3 regions of the Cellvibrio japonicus Ueda107 genome follow, and region 3 is predicted to be linked to each of the others. Evidence: predicted binding sites of a transcription regulator. Region 3 holds the regulator's gene; each other region holds the start of a gene.

What was found. Region 3 encodes sigma-54, which starts transcription at its own class of promoters, with help from an activator protein. Its sites were predicted from a motif close to TGGCACANNNNTTGCNNT; they were not measured.
Region 1: a site for sigma-54 is predicted at 2,818-2,835, ahead of CJA_RS16400 (PEP-CTERM sorting domain-containing protein). Genes of this name have one in related genera too.
Region 2: a site for sigma-54 is predicted at 2,719-2,736, ahead of CJA_RS08395 (flagellar basal body-associated FliL family protein). Genes of this name have one in related genera too.

Annotation. Positions count from the first base shown of each region.
Region 1 covers NC_010995.1:4,076,023-4,080,806, reverse strand. Annotated here, with positions in the region: gene CJA_RS16410 (glycosyltransferase family 2 protein) at 1-250, opposite strand, end outside; gene CJA_RS16405 (exosortase/archaeosortase family protein) at 261-1,721, opposite strand; gene CJA_RS16400 (PEP-CTERM sorting domain-containing protein) at 1,849-2,589, opposite strand; gene CJA_RS16395 (hypothetical protein) at 2,907-3,650, opposite strand; gene prsR (PEP-CTERM-box response regulator transcription factor) at 3,912-4,784, opposite strand, start outside.
Region 2 covers NC_010995.1:1,978,333-1,983,116, forward strand. Annotated here, with positions in the region: gene CJA_RS08380 (ATP-binding SpoIIE family protein phosphatase) at 1-652, shown strand, start outside; gene CJA_RS08385 (Hpt domain-containing protein) at 683-1,027, shown strand; gene CJA_RS18650 (flagellar hook-length control protein FliK) at 1,200-2,582, shown strand; gene CJA_RS08395 (flagellar basal body-associated FliL family protein) at 2,773-3,342, shown strand; gene fliM (flagellar motor switch protein FliM) at 3,354-4,373, shown strand; gene fliN (flagellar motor switch protein FliN) at 4,363-4,764, shown strand.
Region 3 covers NC_010995.1:3,289,089-3,293,872, reverse strand. Annotated here, with positions in the region: gene rapZ (RNase adapter RapZ) at 1-339, opposite strand, end outside; gene ptsN (PTS IIA-like nitrogen regulatory protein PtsN) at 351-797, opposite strand; gene hpf (ribosome hibernation-promoting factor, HPF/YfiA family) at 875-1,165, opposite strand; gene CJA_RS13545 (RNA polymerase factor sigma-54) at 1,289-2,917, opposite strand; gene lptB (LPS export ABC transporter ATP-binding protein) at 3,158-3,883, opposite strand; gene lptA (lipopolysaccharide transport periplasmic protein LptA) at 3,888-4,403, opposite strand; gene lptC (LPS export ABC transporter periplasmic protein LptC) at 4,390-4,784, opposite strand, start outside.

The DNA of each region.
Region 1 (4,784 bases), 790 kb from region 3:
CTTCCGATTCGTCAGAGATGACAATAATTTCTATCAGCTCTGCCGGATAATCCTGATTTAATTTGTTATGGATAGTGTCGACAATACATTTGGCTTCGTTAAACGCAGGGATTAAAACGCTGACCCTGGGGAGTGGTTGCGAGAGATCTTCTAGGGCGAGCGGTTTGCGTGGTAAGTAACGCAGTAAGAGGGGGTAGCCAATGTAAATATAAAAAATCAGCAGAGTACTAATCCAAAAGATGATATCCACAAAAAATACCTTACCGAATTAAAAGATCTTGTAATGAGTTGGCTACAGACAACAGGGATGTCCGTTCTGTTTCGCAGTTACTGGTTACACAGCGGGTTTGTAGGCTGAAAATCTGGAATTGGTTCTGCTGACGTAGTTGCGCAGGAATTTGTAGCAGTTTAGCCACTACCAGGCTGTCAGTTGTGGTGCCGGCCAAGGCAAACCACTGCAATTGTAGTACGTATCGCCCTGAGCTTTTATGGCGGTATTGCTGTAATTGCGCTTGAATGGCTCCCAGGCTAATGGTTTGCCTTTCTTCCAGTGTCCACTCCTGGTTGTTGTAAAGGCGAGCAATATAGGGGACCAGCTTATCCTGCTTGGCAGCGCGCTGGTATTGGTCAATTTGTAGGTAGGTTTCGTCAATACGGACATGCTCACTATGAGCAGGCGTGGGGAGTGTCAGCAGCAATGGCATGTGGCTTACAGGAATCGGGTTGGCTTTTGAGGAGAGCAAATCTTTAAGCGGTGCATAAACAGGAGGTTCATTCAATATTGCATTCAATAATGGCCCTATGGCCAGCCCGGCAATAATGGACAACATCAGTATCGGCCTGGGCGTCGTCGATGGGGGCAGATATTCGTGAGTTGTTTGCTTTTTAACGACAGGGGCAAAATAGATGGCAGGAAAGCCAATCAGGGCAAACAGTGCCCAGCCAAAATATTCATGATCGCTCATTAAGGCGCTTTGCATCTGTGTTTCGTAACCGACTACCACCAGGATAAAAATGCGTAGCCAATTAGCGAGTAAACCAAGGAAGGCTGCAATCACCAGGGTTATCAAGAGGTTGCGCCATGAGTAGTGATTGAGATAGCTGACGATATAGCCCAGGGCCAGTGAAATGACAAAGTAGCGAATTCCAGAGCAACCATCTGCTATCAGAATATGGCCGAAGGGAATGAAGATACTGTTGCCATCTATTACCGCAGGCATATTGATTAGCTGTACCCATTTGCCCACAACCAGGCTGCTGAGATTGACCAGGCTGTTGTTAAGTAGATCCCATACTGGAATAGCAAAGATCGGGAGAAGCAAGAGCCATTTATGTGCGTAGGCAGTACGCCAGCCATAACGGATAGTGATGACAAGAATAAATGCAGGTATTAGGGCAAGTTGGCCTAGTAGGTGAATATTGGCAACATCGGCCAGAAACCAGAGCAGTGAGGTAAGCGCGAGTAAAATCCAGCTCAGAAAAGTGATAAGTCCGGATTGCGGGTGTATAGGCCAGGGGCTGCTTTTAATAAGCGAGAAAATAAAAAAGCCCACAATCATCAAGCCGTGGGACATACCTTCGTCCCATTGTGTCCAGCGTCCATAAAGCAGGGTTAGACTGGGAAAAAAAGCAAAGCCCACCAACAGGATCAATACCAGTGGTATGAGCTGGGCTCCCGTTATTTTGAAGGGATTGACGTGTGAGTGTCGGGGGTCTTCCATGCAGGTGTCCACGTGAAAAGATGTTGGAATCTTACCTGATGCACTGTTTTTTTTATAGCGAATAGCTTTAAGGCTAACAATAAAAAAGCCGGCATTTGTAGCCGGCTTTTTATATCGCGCGCTGGTTTTACGCAGCTAAACGACGGCGGGCAGCTCCCAAGCCCAACAGGCCCAGGCCCATCAACAACAGGGTACCTGGCTCTGGCACATTACCAACAGTCACATCATCAATACCCCAGCCATCATTCTTGGTGGTATTGAGGAAGGTCAGGGTTGCGCCAACGATGTTTTTGTCACTGATAACGGTGACATAACCCAGGCTGGCATTGGGAAGTTTGTAAAAGGTGGTGGCGCTAACGCTGGAGCTGCCATCGGCAAACGTCAGTGTCAGGTTGGCGCTGACATCGGATGGGTCGGCAAGATAGAAACCGAAAGCGTTGAAATAACCGGACAGTGGTGCGCTCAGGCTCCATTCAACTTTTTTGGCATCATTGCTGTCGAGCCACAGGTCACCAGCATAATTGGAGAGGATTTCACGGCCATCTTCACCGGTATCGGCACTTTCAATCATCAGTTCATCATTGTGAACGTTGCCATCCGTAGTCTGTCCAGCTTCTACCAGAGTAAAGGTACCTACATTGGTGACGTAGCTGACGCTTTTGCTTTCCCAGGAGTGATGATCGTCCACGCCATAGACTGGGCTGCCGCCAAGGCTGTCGAAGTTTTCAACAACTGTCGGGCCGTTGAGCAGGGCCAGGAAATCGGCTTCTGCATTGGGGTCAAAGCTGATGCTAATTACAGGTGCTGCGCTTGCTGTAGCTGCCGCCAGGGCGCTGCTTGCAAGCAAGGTCTTAAATAAAGATTTCATAGCGCATCCTTCCGTTTGGAAATGAGTGAGTGTTAAACGAGCACTTTCGCTTTAAGCAATAGTCTTGCCACTGTTAAAAATATTTTATTTTTCAATATGTTGTGGTTTTTTTGGGGAGGACTGGAAAGGGGGGTGTAAGAAATATCGACTGCGCTTTTAAGCGATTAAAAGAAATCCACGTCCTGGATTGCCGGGCTCTCTTGATCCGGCGGCAGTTTTGCCGAATAAATGGCAGAAAGTGTGCAAAAAAGCACCAGGTTAATGATTTTCAGGTGTTAAATTTTCTGACAATGTTATCGATTATTATATTTTTATATCTATTTGATCTTAATGAATTCGCTATAAAGACCATGGATATCATAGGTAGCAATGTCTATCTCTGTGCCTGGGGGCAGGGTATCGACCGGGTATTCTGTTTGGTCGGATGGGAGGCGGATATATGTATAGGTATCATTTTCAGGGCTTTTGTAGCGTATTTCGTAGCCACCTATTTCATAGGCATCCAGGTATTCACCATTCTCGCGGGCATTTGGGGGTATCCAGGAAAGGAGCGGGTTAACAGCATCACTGGATGTGGAGGAGAGGCTGGCTTGTGATGAGGGTACGGCTTCTTTTGCTGCGTTGCTGTTGGCCGAAGAGGATGAATAAAAAAAGACAGAGCTTGCACTGGATACCGGGTTTGACAGGCTGCTGGTGTTGCCTGGTATTGATGAGCTTTGGGGAGCTGAACTTACAGGTGCGCCGGGCTGGATGATGGCGACCTGGCTGGTGGCATAGCTACTTGCCGGGCTGCTCACGGAGTTACTGCTCCAGACATCCGGGATTGAGCTACTGGATGAACGATTAATCGTACCTGTCCCTAATAAGGTGAGCGAGCTTGAGCTGCTGGACAAGGTAGAAACGGCAGATAATTCTGCACTGGACTCGCTGGTACTGGTTTGTATTGGGGGGGTAGCGGTGGCCTTCTTTTCCTCATAGTCAATCCCACCACAGGCGCTGAGCGTCAATGACATAAAAAGTACACGGTAAGGTGTGATGTGAGGGGTAAAAAAACGGGGCATTGCCAGTACCTGAGTTCGGATACAACTGCTGTCCGAATAATCCTTTTCTTATGATCTGTGTCTATGTTCTGCCGCTACTTTTCGGCGTTTGAGTTTTCTTTCTAGCAGTTGTTGCGGGCTCAGGTGTATGGCTTAAGGGCGCCGGGGTGCAGAATTTGTTGGTTTGGCGAGACACCCCACAGTGCTATTGATAACTGGTTGGCATTTAATGGGGCGCGCTTACTGCTTTTGCTGGCGCTTTACCTGGGTTAAATACAGCACTTAGCTGATTGTCTCGGGTTCGCTGTCATTGTTGTTGACCGTGCTCAGGTTCATATCGAATTTTTTGAGCAAGTCGTAGAGTGTTGGGCGAGTTACACCGAGCAATTTGGCGGCGGCGGAGATATTGTTGTCCGTCATGCTGAGGGCGCGCAGTATCGCGGTTCGCTCAGCTTCCTGGCGCACATGGCGCAGGTTCAGGGAGAGCTCACCGGCTTCTGCCAGCCCCATATCTTCACGGGAGATGTGCTTGCCATCTGCCATGATGACGGCACGCTTTACTTTATTTTCCATTTCGCGAATATTGCCCGGCCAATCATAGCTTTCAATGGCGGCTATGGCATCGGGTGTGAAACCCGTGACGTGCTGGCCATGTTCTTTGGCAAACTTGAGTTTGAAGTGGCGGGCCAGCAGCACCTTGTCTCCCATGCGATTGCGCAGCGGGGGGATATTGATGGTCATTTCGCAGATGCGATAGAAAAGATCTTCACGGAAACTGCCTGCCCGGACCATGGATTCGAGATTTTTGTTGGTCGCACAGACGACGCGTACATCCACGGGAATTTCTGTGCGCCCTCCCACCCGTTCAATAACGCGCTCCTGCAGGAAGCGCAACAGCTTGGCTTGCAGGTTAAGTGGCATATCGCCGATTTCATCGAGGAACAACGTACCTTCGTGCGCGGTTTCTACCTTGCCGAGTGTCGTTTTGTTCGCTCCGGTGAAGGCTCCTTTTTCATAGCCGAACAGTTCGCTTTCAATCAGGTTTTCCGGTACGGCGGCGCAGTTAATGGCTACAAAACGCTTGCTCTTGCGCGGGCTCAATTGGTGGATCGCGCGCGCGATCACCTCCTTGCCGGTACCGCTTTCCCCGAGTAG
Region 2 (4,784 bases), 1.3 Mb from region 3:
GTCACGGCTGTTTGATGAAATTATTGAACAGGTGCAGCAATTTGTCGGAACCAATGATAAAGACGATGACCTTTCCCTGCTGGAAATCCGCATGGATGAACCGGCCCAGGTGGATCAGGCATTTGTGGATGCCAACCAGCGATTTGCCAATGCCGAAGTTGAGTGGTCTATGCGCTTTGAGGTAAATCCGCGTAGTTTTCGTGTCTTTGATCCGCTACCCATGCTACTTAATGTGTTGATGGAAGTGCCCAGCCTGCGCAGTTTTAGCAGCACCATTTACACCATATTGGCTGAGTTATATGCCAATGCCCTGGAGCATGGTGTACTGCAACTGAATTCCACACTGAAGAAAACGCCCAGTGGATTTAGCGATTACTACCGTTTGCGTGAAGAGCGCCTCCAACAACTGGATACAGGTTATGTGCGTTTCCACATTAACCATCGCACCCATGATGAGGGGGGTATTTTGCGTGTGCGAGTTGAAGACAGTGGCAAGGGCTTTGATTACCAAAACCGTAACCGCAATAGCCTGCATAGCCTGAGCTACAGCGGACGGGGCTTGGCATTGCTGGAGAGTTTGTGTTCGTCGGTCAATTTTATCGGTGCCGGTAATACCATAGAGGTAGAGTTTTGCTGGGTGAGTGACGATTGAATGAATAATATAACTGTGGAATTCTCCAACATGAACCATCTTGATTATGACGCACTAAATACACTCAGGGATGTCATGGAGGGTGATTTCCCTCTATTGATTGACACCTTTATTCTTGATTCCACCGAGCGCCTGCAAAAGCTGCACACCATTATTAATAGTGCCAATGCCGACTTGATTCGGCGCTCTGCACATAGTTTCAAAGGGAGCAGCAGTAATATCGGCGCGATTCAATTAGCAGCTCTGTGTGCATCCCTGGAAAAAAAGGCCCTCGATGGTGACTTGGTAAACCTTGATCAGGATTTGCGTGCGATAGAGCAGGAATATGCCCAAGTGGAAAACCTGCTGCGCGCTATGTTGCAGGTGAGCCGCTGATCAGCGAATGCCCCTACCACCTGCATTCCTTTATCTGTCCTGCGCTGTTGGCACCTACCTTGCACTTATTCCCTGTGGAACACGATATCAGCCTTTTGGGCGGCAAGCATTTGCCGCTCTTAATGGCACTACCTGGTATCGGGACGTCGATGTGTAATGGGAGCCAGTATTCATGCAACACTCCGCGCAACAAAGCGGTCTAGCCGTTAATTCGCTGCTTAACCTGAGTGCCAATGTGCCTGCCAGGACGACCAAAAGTCAGTCGAACCCAGCCAACACAGATGCAACCAGTTTCCAGCAGTTAATGCAAAATACCCGGCCAGAAGTTGCCACCCGTCCAGCCGTCAAACCTGCTGCAAGTCCTGTGCGCCCCCAGGAGGAGCGACAAGCAGATACCAGGCCGGCGCCTGCTAATCACTCGCATGAGTCTCCTCGTAAGAATCCTTCAAATCCCCAAGCGCCATCGGCTAAGTGTTCCGAGCCAGCCATGTCAGAGCAGTCTGGTGCCAACCATAAAAAACTGGCAACAGATTCGGCAGTAGAAACGAATACAGAAACCGGGATAGCAACAGACAAAGCCGATGAGACTTTAATCCCGGAACAAGAGCTAATGACATTAATGATGGGTGAGTTACCCGTCGAGCCGTCCGTATTAGTAACTGAACAAGGGGATGAAACACCAGAGCCCTTAGTGGCCCCGGAGGCGTTGCTGCTGACCGCAGGGCAAATTGCCAGTCCATTAACCGGTGAACAATTGTCTGCCGATCTTTTGGTGGAGGAGGGCGAAAGTGCATTAAAAAGCCCTTTGCTAACCTTTGCCGGACGTGGCCAGGTTTTGGTACCTGAAGGGCTGAAGCCTATAGATCCCGCCTCATTAGCGACAGACCCGGTGATAGAAGGGGAATCTGATCAGGGGATTACTCTCGATCTGGATAACTTGCAATCACAGGTGTCGAAGGTGATGCCGGAGCTGGCTAAATCCCTGGTATCGGATAAGAGCCAGGCAGGAGATAAGCCCATTTTGGATGCGTTAAAAACCCCAGCTCCACCGGCACCTGTTCCGGTGGATGCACTGGGGCGTCCCCTGGATGCAAATTCCCCTTTATCTCCGACAGCGCGGAGTTTTGTGGCGCAAATGAACCTGCCGCAGGCTATGGGGAATCCCCAGTGGAGCCAGGCTGTGAGTGATCGTGTCCTGTGGATGGCTGCTCAAAACCTGTCGGCAGCCGATATTCGCCTGGATCCGCCGGATTTAGGCAGCATGCATGTCAAGGTCAGTGTCAGCCAGGATCAGGCGAGCGTGACTTTCGTTTCGCCACATCCACAGGTGCGTGAAGCATTGGATCAGCAGGCAACACGCCTGCGTGAAATGTTTGCCGAGCAGGGGTTGAACCTGGTCAATGTCGATGTCTCGGATCGCCATCAACAGCAACGAGCACAGGATGAGTCCACCTCTGGCAATCGCTCTTCCGAGTCCCAGGCGGAAGAAGAGGCTCTCCAGGTTGTGGGTGAGAGCAGCATTGGTCAATTACGTTTAATTGATCATTACGCCTGATAGTCTGTTCTTTTTATCGCCATTCCCTCCAGCCAATGCCCGGAATTATCCCGGGTTGTTGCTAATACGTTGTTTTCGCAAGACATTCACCAGCAAAATAGTAAACCACTGCTAAGCTATCTGGCATAACAGGCAGTGGCATGGCTATTGCTGATACTATTTTGGCAGAGAAAAGCGACGGAGTTTTGACATGGCGGCAGCCCCCAAGAAAACCGATAAAGCCAATGACGCAAATGCAACAGATACCGGCACTGTAAAGTCGGATAAAAAAAAGTTGTTCCTGATCATTGGTGTGGCGGTTGTATTAATTCTGATATCCGTTGGTGGGACTTTGGCTGCGCTCAAATTTTGGCGTGGGGATGATAATCCGGATGAGGCCGTGCAACCGGCAGGGCCAGTCGCTTTGGCTCCGGCTATTTACCTGCAGCTCAATCCCAATTTCACCATCAACTTTAACGTGAATGGGCGCCAGCGTTTCTTGCAGGCAGAAATAACCCTGATGTATCGCGATCCTGTATTGGAACCCTTGTTGAAACTGCATATGCCTGCCATACGCAACAGCCTGGTTATGCTGCTCAGCAGTAAGAATTTTGATGAATTACAAACCCCGGAAGGTAAAGAGGCATTGCGTACAGAGGCGCTCAGTGCCGTTCAGGGAATTGTCGATAGAGAACAGCAAGCGCAAGCCAGTGCTTCGTCCAGTGCCGCGGCTACCAGCAAGGTGGAGCAGGTACTGTTTACCACTTTCGTTATGCAATAAGGCCAATCACTGTGCAAGACTTACTCTCACAAGACGAAATTGATGCCTTACTCCATGGTGTTGATGACGGCGATATAGAAACTGAATCGGATCTGGAGCCGGGAGCGGTCCGCGCCTACGATTTAACCAGCCAGGATCGCATAGTGCGCGGGCGCATGCCCACGCTGGAAATGATCAACGAACGCTTTGCCCGCTATACCCGCATCAGCATGTTTAACCTGTTGCGTCGTACAGCGGACGTTTCGGTCGGGGGCGTACAGATCCAGAAGTTTGGTGAGTATGTTCACACGCTTTATGTTCCCACCAGCCTGAATATGGTGAAGTTTCGCCCACTGCGCGGAACCGCCCTGATTATCCTCGACGCGCGTTTGGTGTTTAAGCTGGTTGATAACTTTTTTGGCGGCGATGGTCGCCATGCCAAGATCGAGGGGCGTGAGTTCACTCCAACGGAATTACGTGTAGTCCAGATGGTGTTAAACCAGGCATTTGTGGACCTGGGGGAAGCCTGGAAAGCGGTATTTCCCGTCAGCTTTGAATATGTTCACTCCGAAGTGAATCCCTCCCTGGCCAATATTGTCAGCCCGAGCGAAGTGGTTGTGGTCAGCACTTTCCATATCGAATTGGATGGCGGTGGTGGGGAGATGCATATCACAGTGCCTTACTCCATGATCGAACCCATCCGCGAAGTGTTGGATGCCGGTTTGCAGAGCGACAGTGAGGAACAGGACGAGCGCTGGGTGCGTGCACTGCGTGAAGACGTACTGGCAGCCAAGGTAGATTTGGAGTGTGATGTGGTTCGGCGCGATATTACCCTGCGCGATATTGTCGATTTGAAAGAGGGCGATATTATTCCGGTGGAATTTCCGGATTATCACGTAGTTACCGCCAATGGTGTACCTATGTTCCGCACGCAACTCGGCCAGCACAATGACAACCTCGCATTGAAAATACTCGAATTTATTGACCGTAGCAGTGCCTATAACGTCACGGGTACGGGTTCCGCAAACAAAGGTGATAAAAATGGCAAATGATGATATTGATCAGGATGCAATGGCGGACGATTGGGCTGCTGCCATGGCTGAGCAAGCTGATGCAGAACAGGCGGCTGCCAATCCTATAGCCTTTGAGGAGTTAATCCCCGAGCCGGGTAAAAGGAATTCCAATCCGGATCTGGATGTTATTCTGGACATACCGGTTTCCATTTCCATGGAAGTAGGGCGCACCTCCATTACAATCCGCAATTTGTTGCAGCTAAACCAGGGGTCGGTTATCGAGCTGGATCGCCTCGCCGGTGAACCACTCGATGTGCTGGTCAATGGCACATTGATTGCCCATGGCGAAGTGGTGGTAGTCAATGAAAAATTTGGTATTCGCATGACCGATGTAATCAGTCCTGCGGAGCGCATCAAAAAACTGCGCTAATCTAGGCGGGCGACAGGATA
Region 3 (4,784 bases):
GCTCTTGTCGCTTAACGGGTGTTTACGACGGGTTTCACTAAAGCGCTGGATGAGAACGGAAGGATGGGAGTCCAGGTAGATTGTGTGAAAGGGCAGATGGGCCTCTTTCAAGGTGGATACCATCTTGGGAAAGAGACTCAAATCCTGCCAGGCATTACGCACATCAATGCCTATGGCAAACTTTTGCGCCTGATCCTTGTGGATTTCAATCTGTGCAACCAGTGCGGGTAGCAGGCTAACAGGCAGGTTATCGATGCAGTTGAACCCCACATCCTCAAGGACATGGAGCGCTGTCGTTTTTCCCGATCCGGATAGACCGCTGACAATCACTAGGTGCATGTTGGACTCGCTTAGCTGATTGCGGCTTCATACAGATCCTGGTCGCTGGCGGCTGCGCGCAATTTATCGCGGTATTCCGCTTTGTTGAGCGCATTAACCAGGGATGACAGGGTCTGCAAATGTTCGTCATGGGCCTCTTCGGGCACCAGCATGGCAAACAGGATATCGACGGGCTGTGAATCTATTGCGTCAAAGTCGACTGGCTCGGTCAACGTGATCAGGGCACCAACGGTTCCCTGACAGTTTTCCACCCGGCAGTGGGGAATGGCAATGCCATAACCTATGCCGGTTGAGCCCAGGCGCTCACGTGCGATAAGGCGGCGAAATAAGTCTTCCGCATCAATATGGGTGACATCCTGGGCGATGGTGTTGGCCAACAGTTCCAGGGCTCGTTTCTTGCTGCCCCCCTCAACGCGGCAAAGCGTGCGTTTGGGGCTGATTAACGCTTGAATTTCCATAGGGTTACTGTCGTCGTATCTTCTCTTGTCGTTAAGCCCCGGCTCAGGTGCTCCGAGGCTGATTGGGTTGGTGTGGCTTAACGGTGGCTGCGCAACTTTTCTTTATGCTTGATCAACTGCCGATCCAGTTTGTCAGCCAGTGCATCAATAGCTGCGTATAAGTCTTCATGGGTCGCATCAGCAAACAAGTCTTTGCCGCTGACATGAACTGTGGCTTCTGCCTTTTGAATCAGTTTATCCACCGAGAGGATGACATGGGTATTGGTTATACGATCATGGTGATGACTGAGTCTTTCCAATTTGTTATTGACGTAATCCCTGAGCGATTCAGTAACTTCCAGATGGTGGCCACTGATAGTTATTTGCATAAGTACATCCTCTCGTTTCACGCGGACTGGTAAAAAATGACAGTTGATTCAGCAGTTGCAACTGATAACAACCTGTTGGTGCGTCCCGGCGTTCGCCATCTGTCCTGGGTATTGGGCCTGGATTTACAGGCTTTTGCGTTCATTGGATGGCGGAATATTGAGCGATTCACGGTACTTGGCGATAGTGCGCCTGGCAACCTGGATACCCTGTTCTGCCAGCAATTCGGTAATCTTGCTGTCGCTCAGGGGTTTTTTCGGATTCTCTGCGCTCACCAGCTTTTTGATGATGGCGCGTATGGCTGTCGATGAACACTCGCCGCCACTGTCTGTACTGACATGACTCGAAAAAAAGTACTTGAGTTCAAAAATCCCCTGGGGGGTATGCATGTATTTTTGCGTAGTTACCCGTGAAATAGTCGATTCGTGCATGCCGACAATTTCTGCAATATCGTGCAATACCAGGGGTTTCATGGCTTCGGGGCCATACTCGAGAAAGCCGCGCTGTTTTTCCACAATACAGCTGGCTACCTTGAGCAGGGTTTCGTTGCGGCTCTGTAAGCTTTTGAGAAACCAGCGGGCTTCCTGCAAATTATCCTTGAGGAAGGTGTTGTCGCTGCTGGAGTCAGCGCGACGCACCATAGAGGCGTAGTCTGAATTGATGCGCAAACGTGGCGCTATGTCGGGATTGAGCTCCACAATCCAGCGACTGTCACGTTTTTCCACAAAGACATCAGGCACTACATATTCAGTATCGCCGCTGGCAATAATGTCACCCGGACGCGGGTTGAGCCCCTGGATAAGTGTTACCGCCTGGCTGAGTTCTGCCTCCTTGAGCTTGGTGCGACGCATCAATTGGCGATAATCGCGGCTACCCAGGAGTGGCAGGTATTGCTTAACAATCAGTTTGGCGGGCTCCAGAAAAGGGGTTTGTGGATCAAATTGCTGGAGTTGTACCAACAGGCATTCGGACAGGTTTTGGCTGCATACACCGCAGGGATCAAATTGCTGCAGACGGTGTTGTACGGCGACCACTTCATCTTCTTCAAGCTCTTCAAGCTCTGCTGCCAGTCCATCATAGATCTCGTGGATGCTGATAGAGAGCATACCACTGGGCTCTACTGCGTCGATAATTGCCATGGCAACCAGGCGATCGCGGTCAGACATGGGGGTCAGGTTCAGTTGCCAGGTGAGGTGGTCATAAATCGAATCGGTTGTGGCGCGACGGCTCTCAAAATCGTTGTCTTCGTTATCGTAGTTACTGGAGCTGCTGCTGGAGGAGGCCTGGTAAACATCGTCCCAACTGGTATCTACCGGTAAATCAGCAGGGATGGAGTCTGACCAGTCCCCGGCGCTATCGCCAAAACTGTCGGCGTCAAAGTCCGATTCTGCCGCGGCTTCAAAGCCTTCTCCATTGCTACTGGCGTAATCATTTGATTCGCTGCTGGAATAACTGTCAGTGCTGGTACTGGAAGTGTAATTGTCGCTCAGCTGGTCTGTGGTGTTTGCTGCTGGATCTGCGGCGACCTCAAGGGTTCGCTCGTAATCACTGGTATCCGGTTCGCCAGTGTCGTAGTTGGTTTCATTGCCACCCTCGTAGTTTTCCTCCAATTCCAGCATGGGGTTGGAGTCCAGTGCTTCCTGGATTTCCTGTTGCAAGTCCAGCGTGGAAAGCTGCAATAGGCGAATGGCCTGTTGCAACTGCGGGGTCATGGTGAGTTGCTGACCGAGCTTTAATTGGAGTGATTGCTTCATTATGGGGGCAACAAAACCTGTTCAGGGTGAAACCGGGGTGGTGTCCTGGGTAGACACCGGATGTACGCAGGTATGGATAGATAAAACGCCAACCTTCTTTTAGTGGAGTTTAGACAGGCTTTGATTCCCAATCAATAAGCCTTAGCAATCTTTGTGCCTAATGATTAAAAATTAAGAATTGTCAAGTTGTTGCGGTCGCAGAAATCGCTATGTTTCCGGTTGTAGCACCCTGGGTGGTGGTTAGATACGGAAATGCTCACCCAGATAAACCTCTCGTACCCTGGGGTGTGCAAGCACTGTCTCCGGCTGGCCGGAGGCAATAATGTGACCTTCACTCACGATATAAGCAGTTTCACAGATATCCAGGGTTTCACGCACATTATGGTCAGTAATTAATACGCCAATTCCGCGATCCTTGAGGTGGCGAACAATTTCCTTAATGTCGCTTACGGAGATCGGGTCTACACCGGCAAAGGGTTCATCCAGCAAGATGAATTGTGGGTCGGTCGCCAGGGCGCGGGCGATTTCCACGCGGCGACGCTCGCCTCCGGATAGGGACATACCCAGGCTGTTGCGAATGTGGGTGATATGGAATTCACCCAAGAGGGATTCGAGTTTTTCCAGACGCTGCTTGCGGTCGAGATCCTTGCGGGTTTCAAGGATAGCCATGATGTTATCGGCGACAGACAGCTTGCGAAAAATCGATGCCTCTTGTGGCAGGTAGCCAATGCCGGCACGTGCGCGCCCGTGAATCGGCAAAGGAGTGATATCCAGATCGTCAATCAGTACGCGTCCTTTATCTGCCGGTACCAGACCCGCAATCATGTAAAAACAGGTTGTTTTACCCGCACCGTTAGGGCCGAGTAAACCGACAATGGTACCGCTATCGACGGTCATGGACACATCGACAACGACAGTGCGTTTTTTATAGCTCTTGGCAAGGTTCTGGGCGTGCAATCTGGGCATGGGGTCAGTGCTTGGCTTCGGTTTTGGGCGGAATATAGATATCGACACGAGCGCCATCAATTTGCTTGGCTTTCATGACTTCATTGATGAGGTCGTAATTGATATGCGGCGCTTTCATGACCTGGCCATCTTGCTCAATGGCGGCCTCCTCAACCAGCAGTAAATGCTCATTGTCCGGGGTATAGGTGATGCTTTTAGCGGTTGCAACAATCACCTTTTGGTCCAGGCTGGGTTGCTGTTGGAAGCGCGCAGGAGAGCCAGTGGCAACGATCTTATCCGGCGAACCGTCGGGGCGGGTGCGCACCTTGATGATATCCGCCGTAATTACCAATGAGCCCTGTTCGATGCGCACTGAACCGCTGTAGGTTGACTCACCGATTTTCTGATCAACGACCAGGGTGTCAGCTGTGCCGCGGATCACCTGGTTGCGATCTTCCGGTAAGGCCAATGCCGGGGTTGCCAGGGTGAGTAACAGGCTGCTGGCCAGAAATGCGAGGAAAGGGAGTTTAACGCGGTTCATAAATGGCTCTGACATCGGATTGCAATTGGACGCGGCTGTCGCGCATAAGCGCTGTCATACCCACGGCGTCCACCTGGCCTTTGGCGCTGCGCATCTTAACAGCTTTGTCGGTTTCGGCGTATTGCTCTGCGGGTTTTACCAGCAGCTCAGTGGTTTCTATCTGGATTAACCCCTGGCTGGCTGTCTCCTGCTGGATCAATACATCCTGGCTCAGGAAGAGCAATTTGCCATTCAGGCTGCTGCGTCCCAGATGGGCAGATAAGTGCCAGGGCGCTTCATCAGGGTTATCCTGGAAGCGTAATCTGGGGGTATCAAACAGGGTGTAATCCTGTTCGCCCGGCGCATCCGGATTGACCTGGAAATGGGTAACCAGGGGCGTGT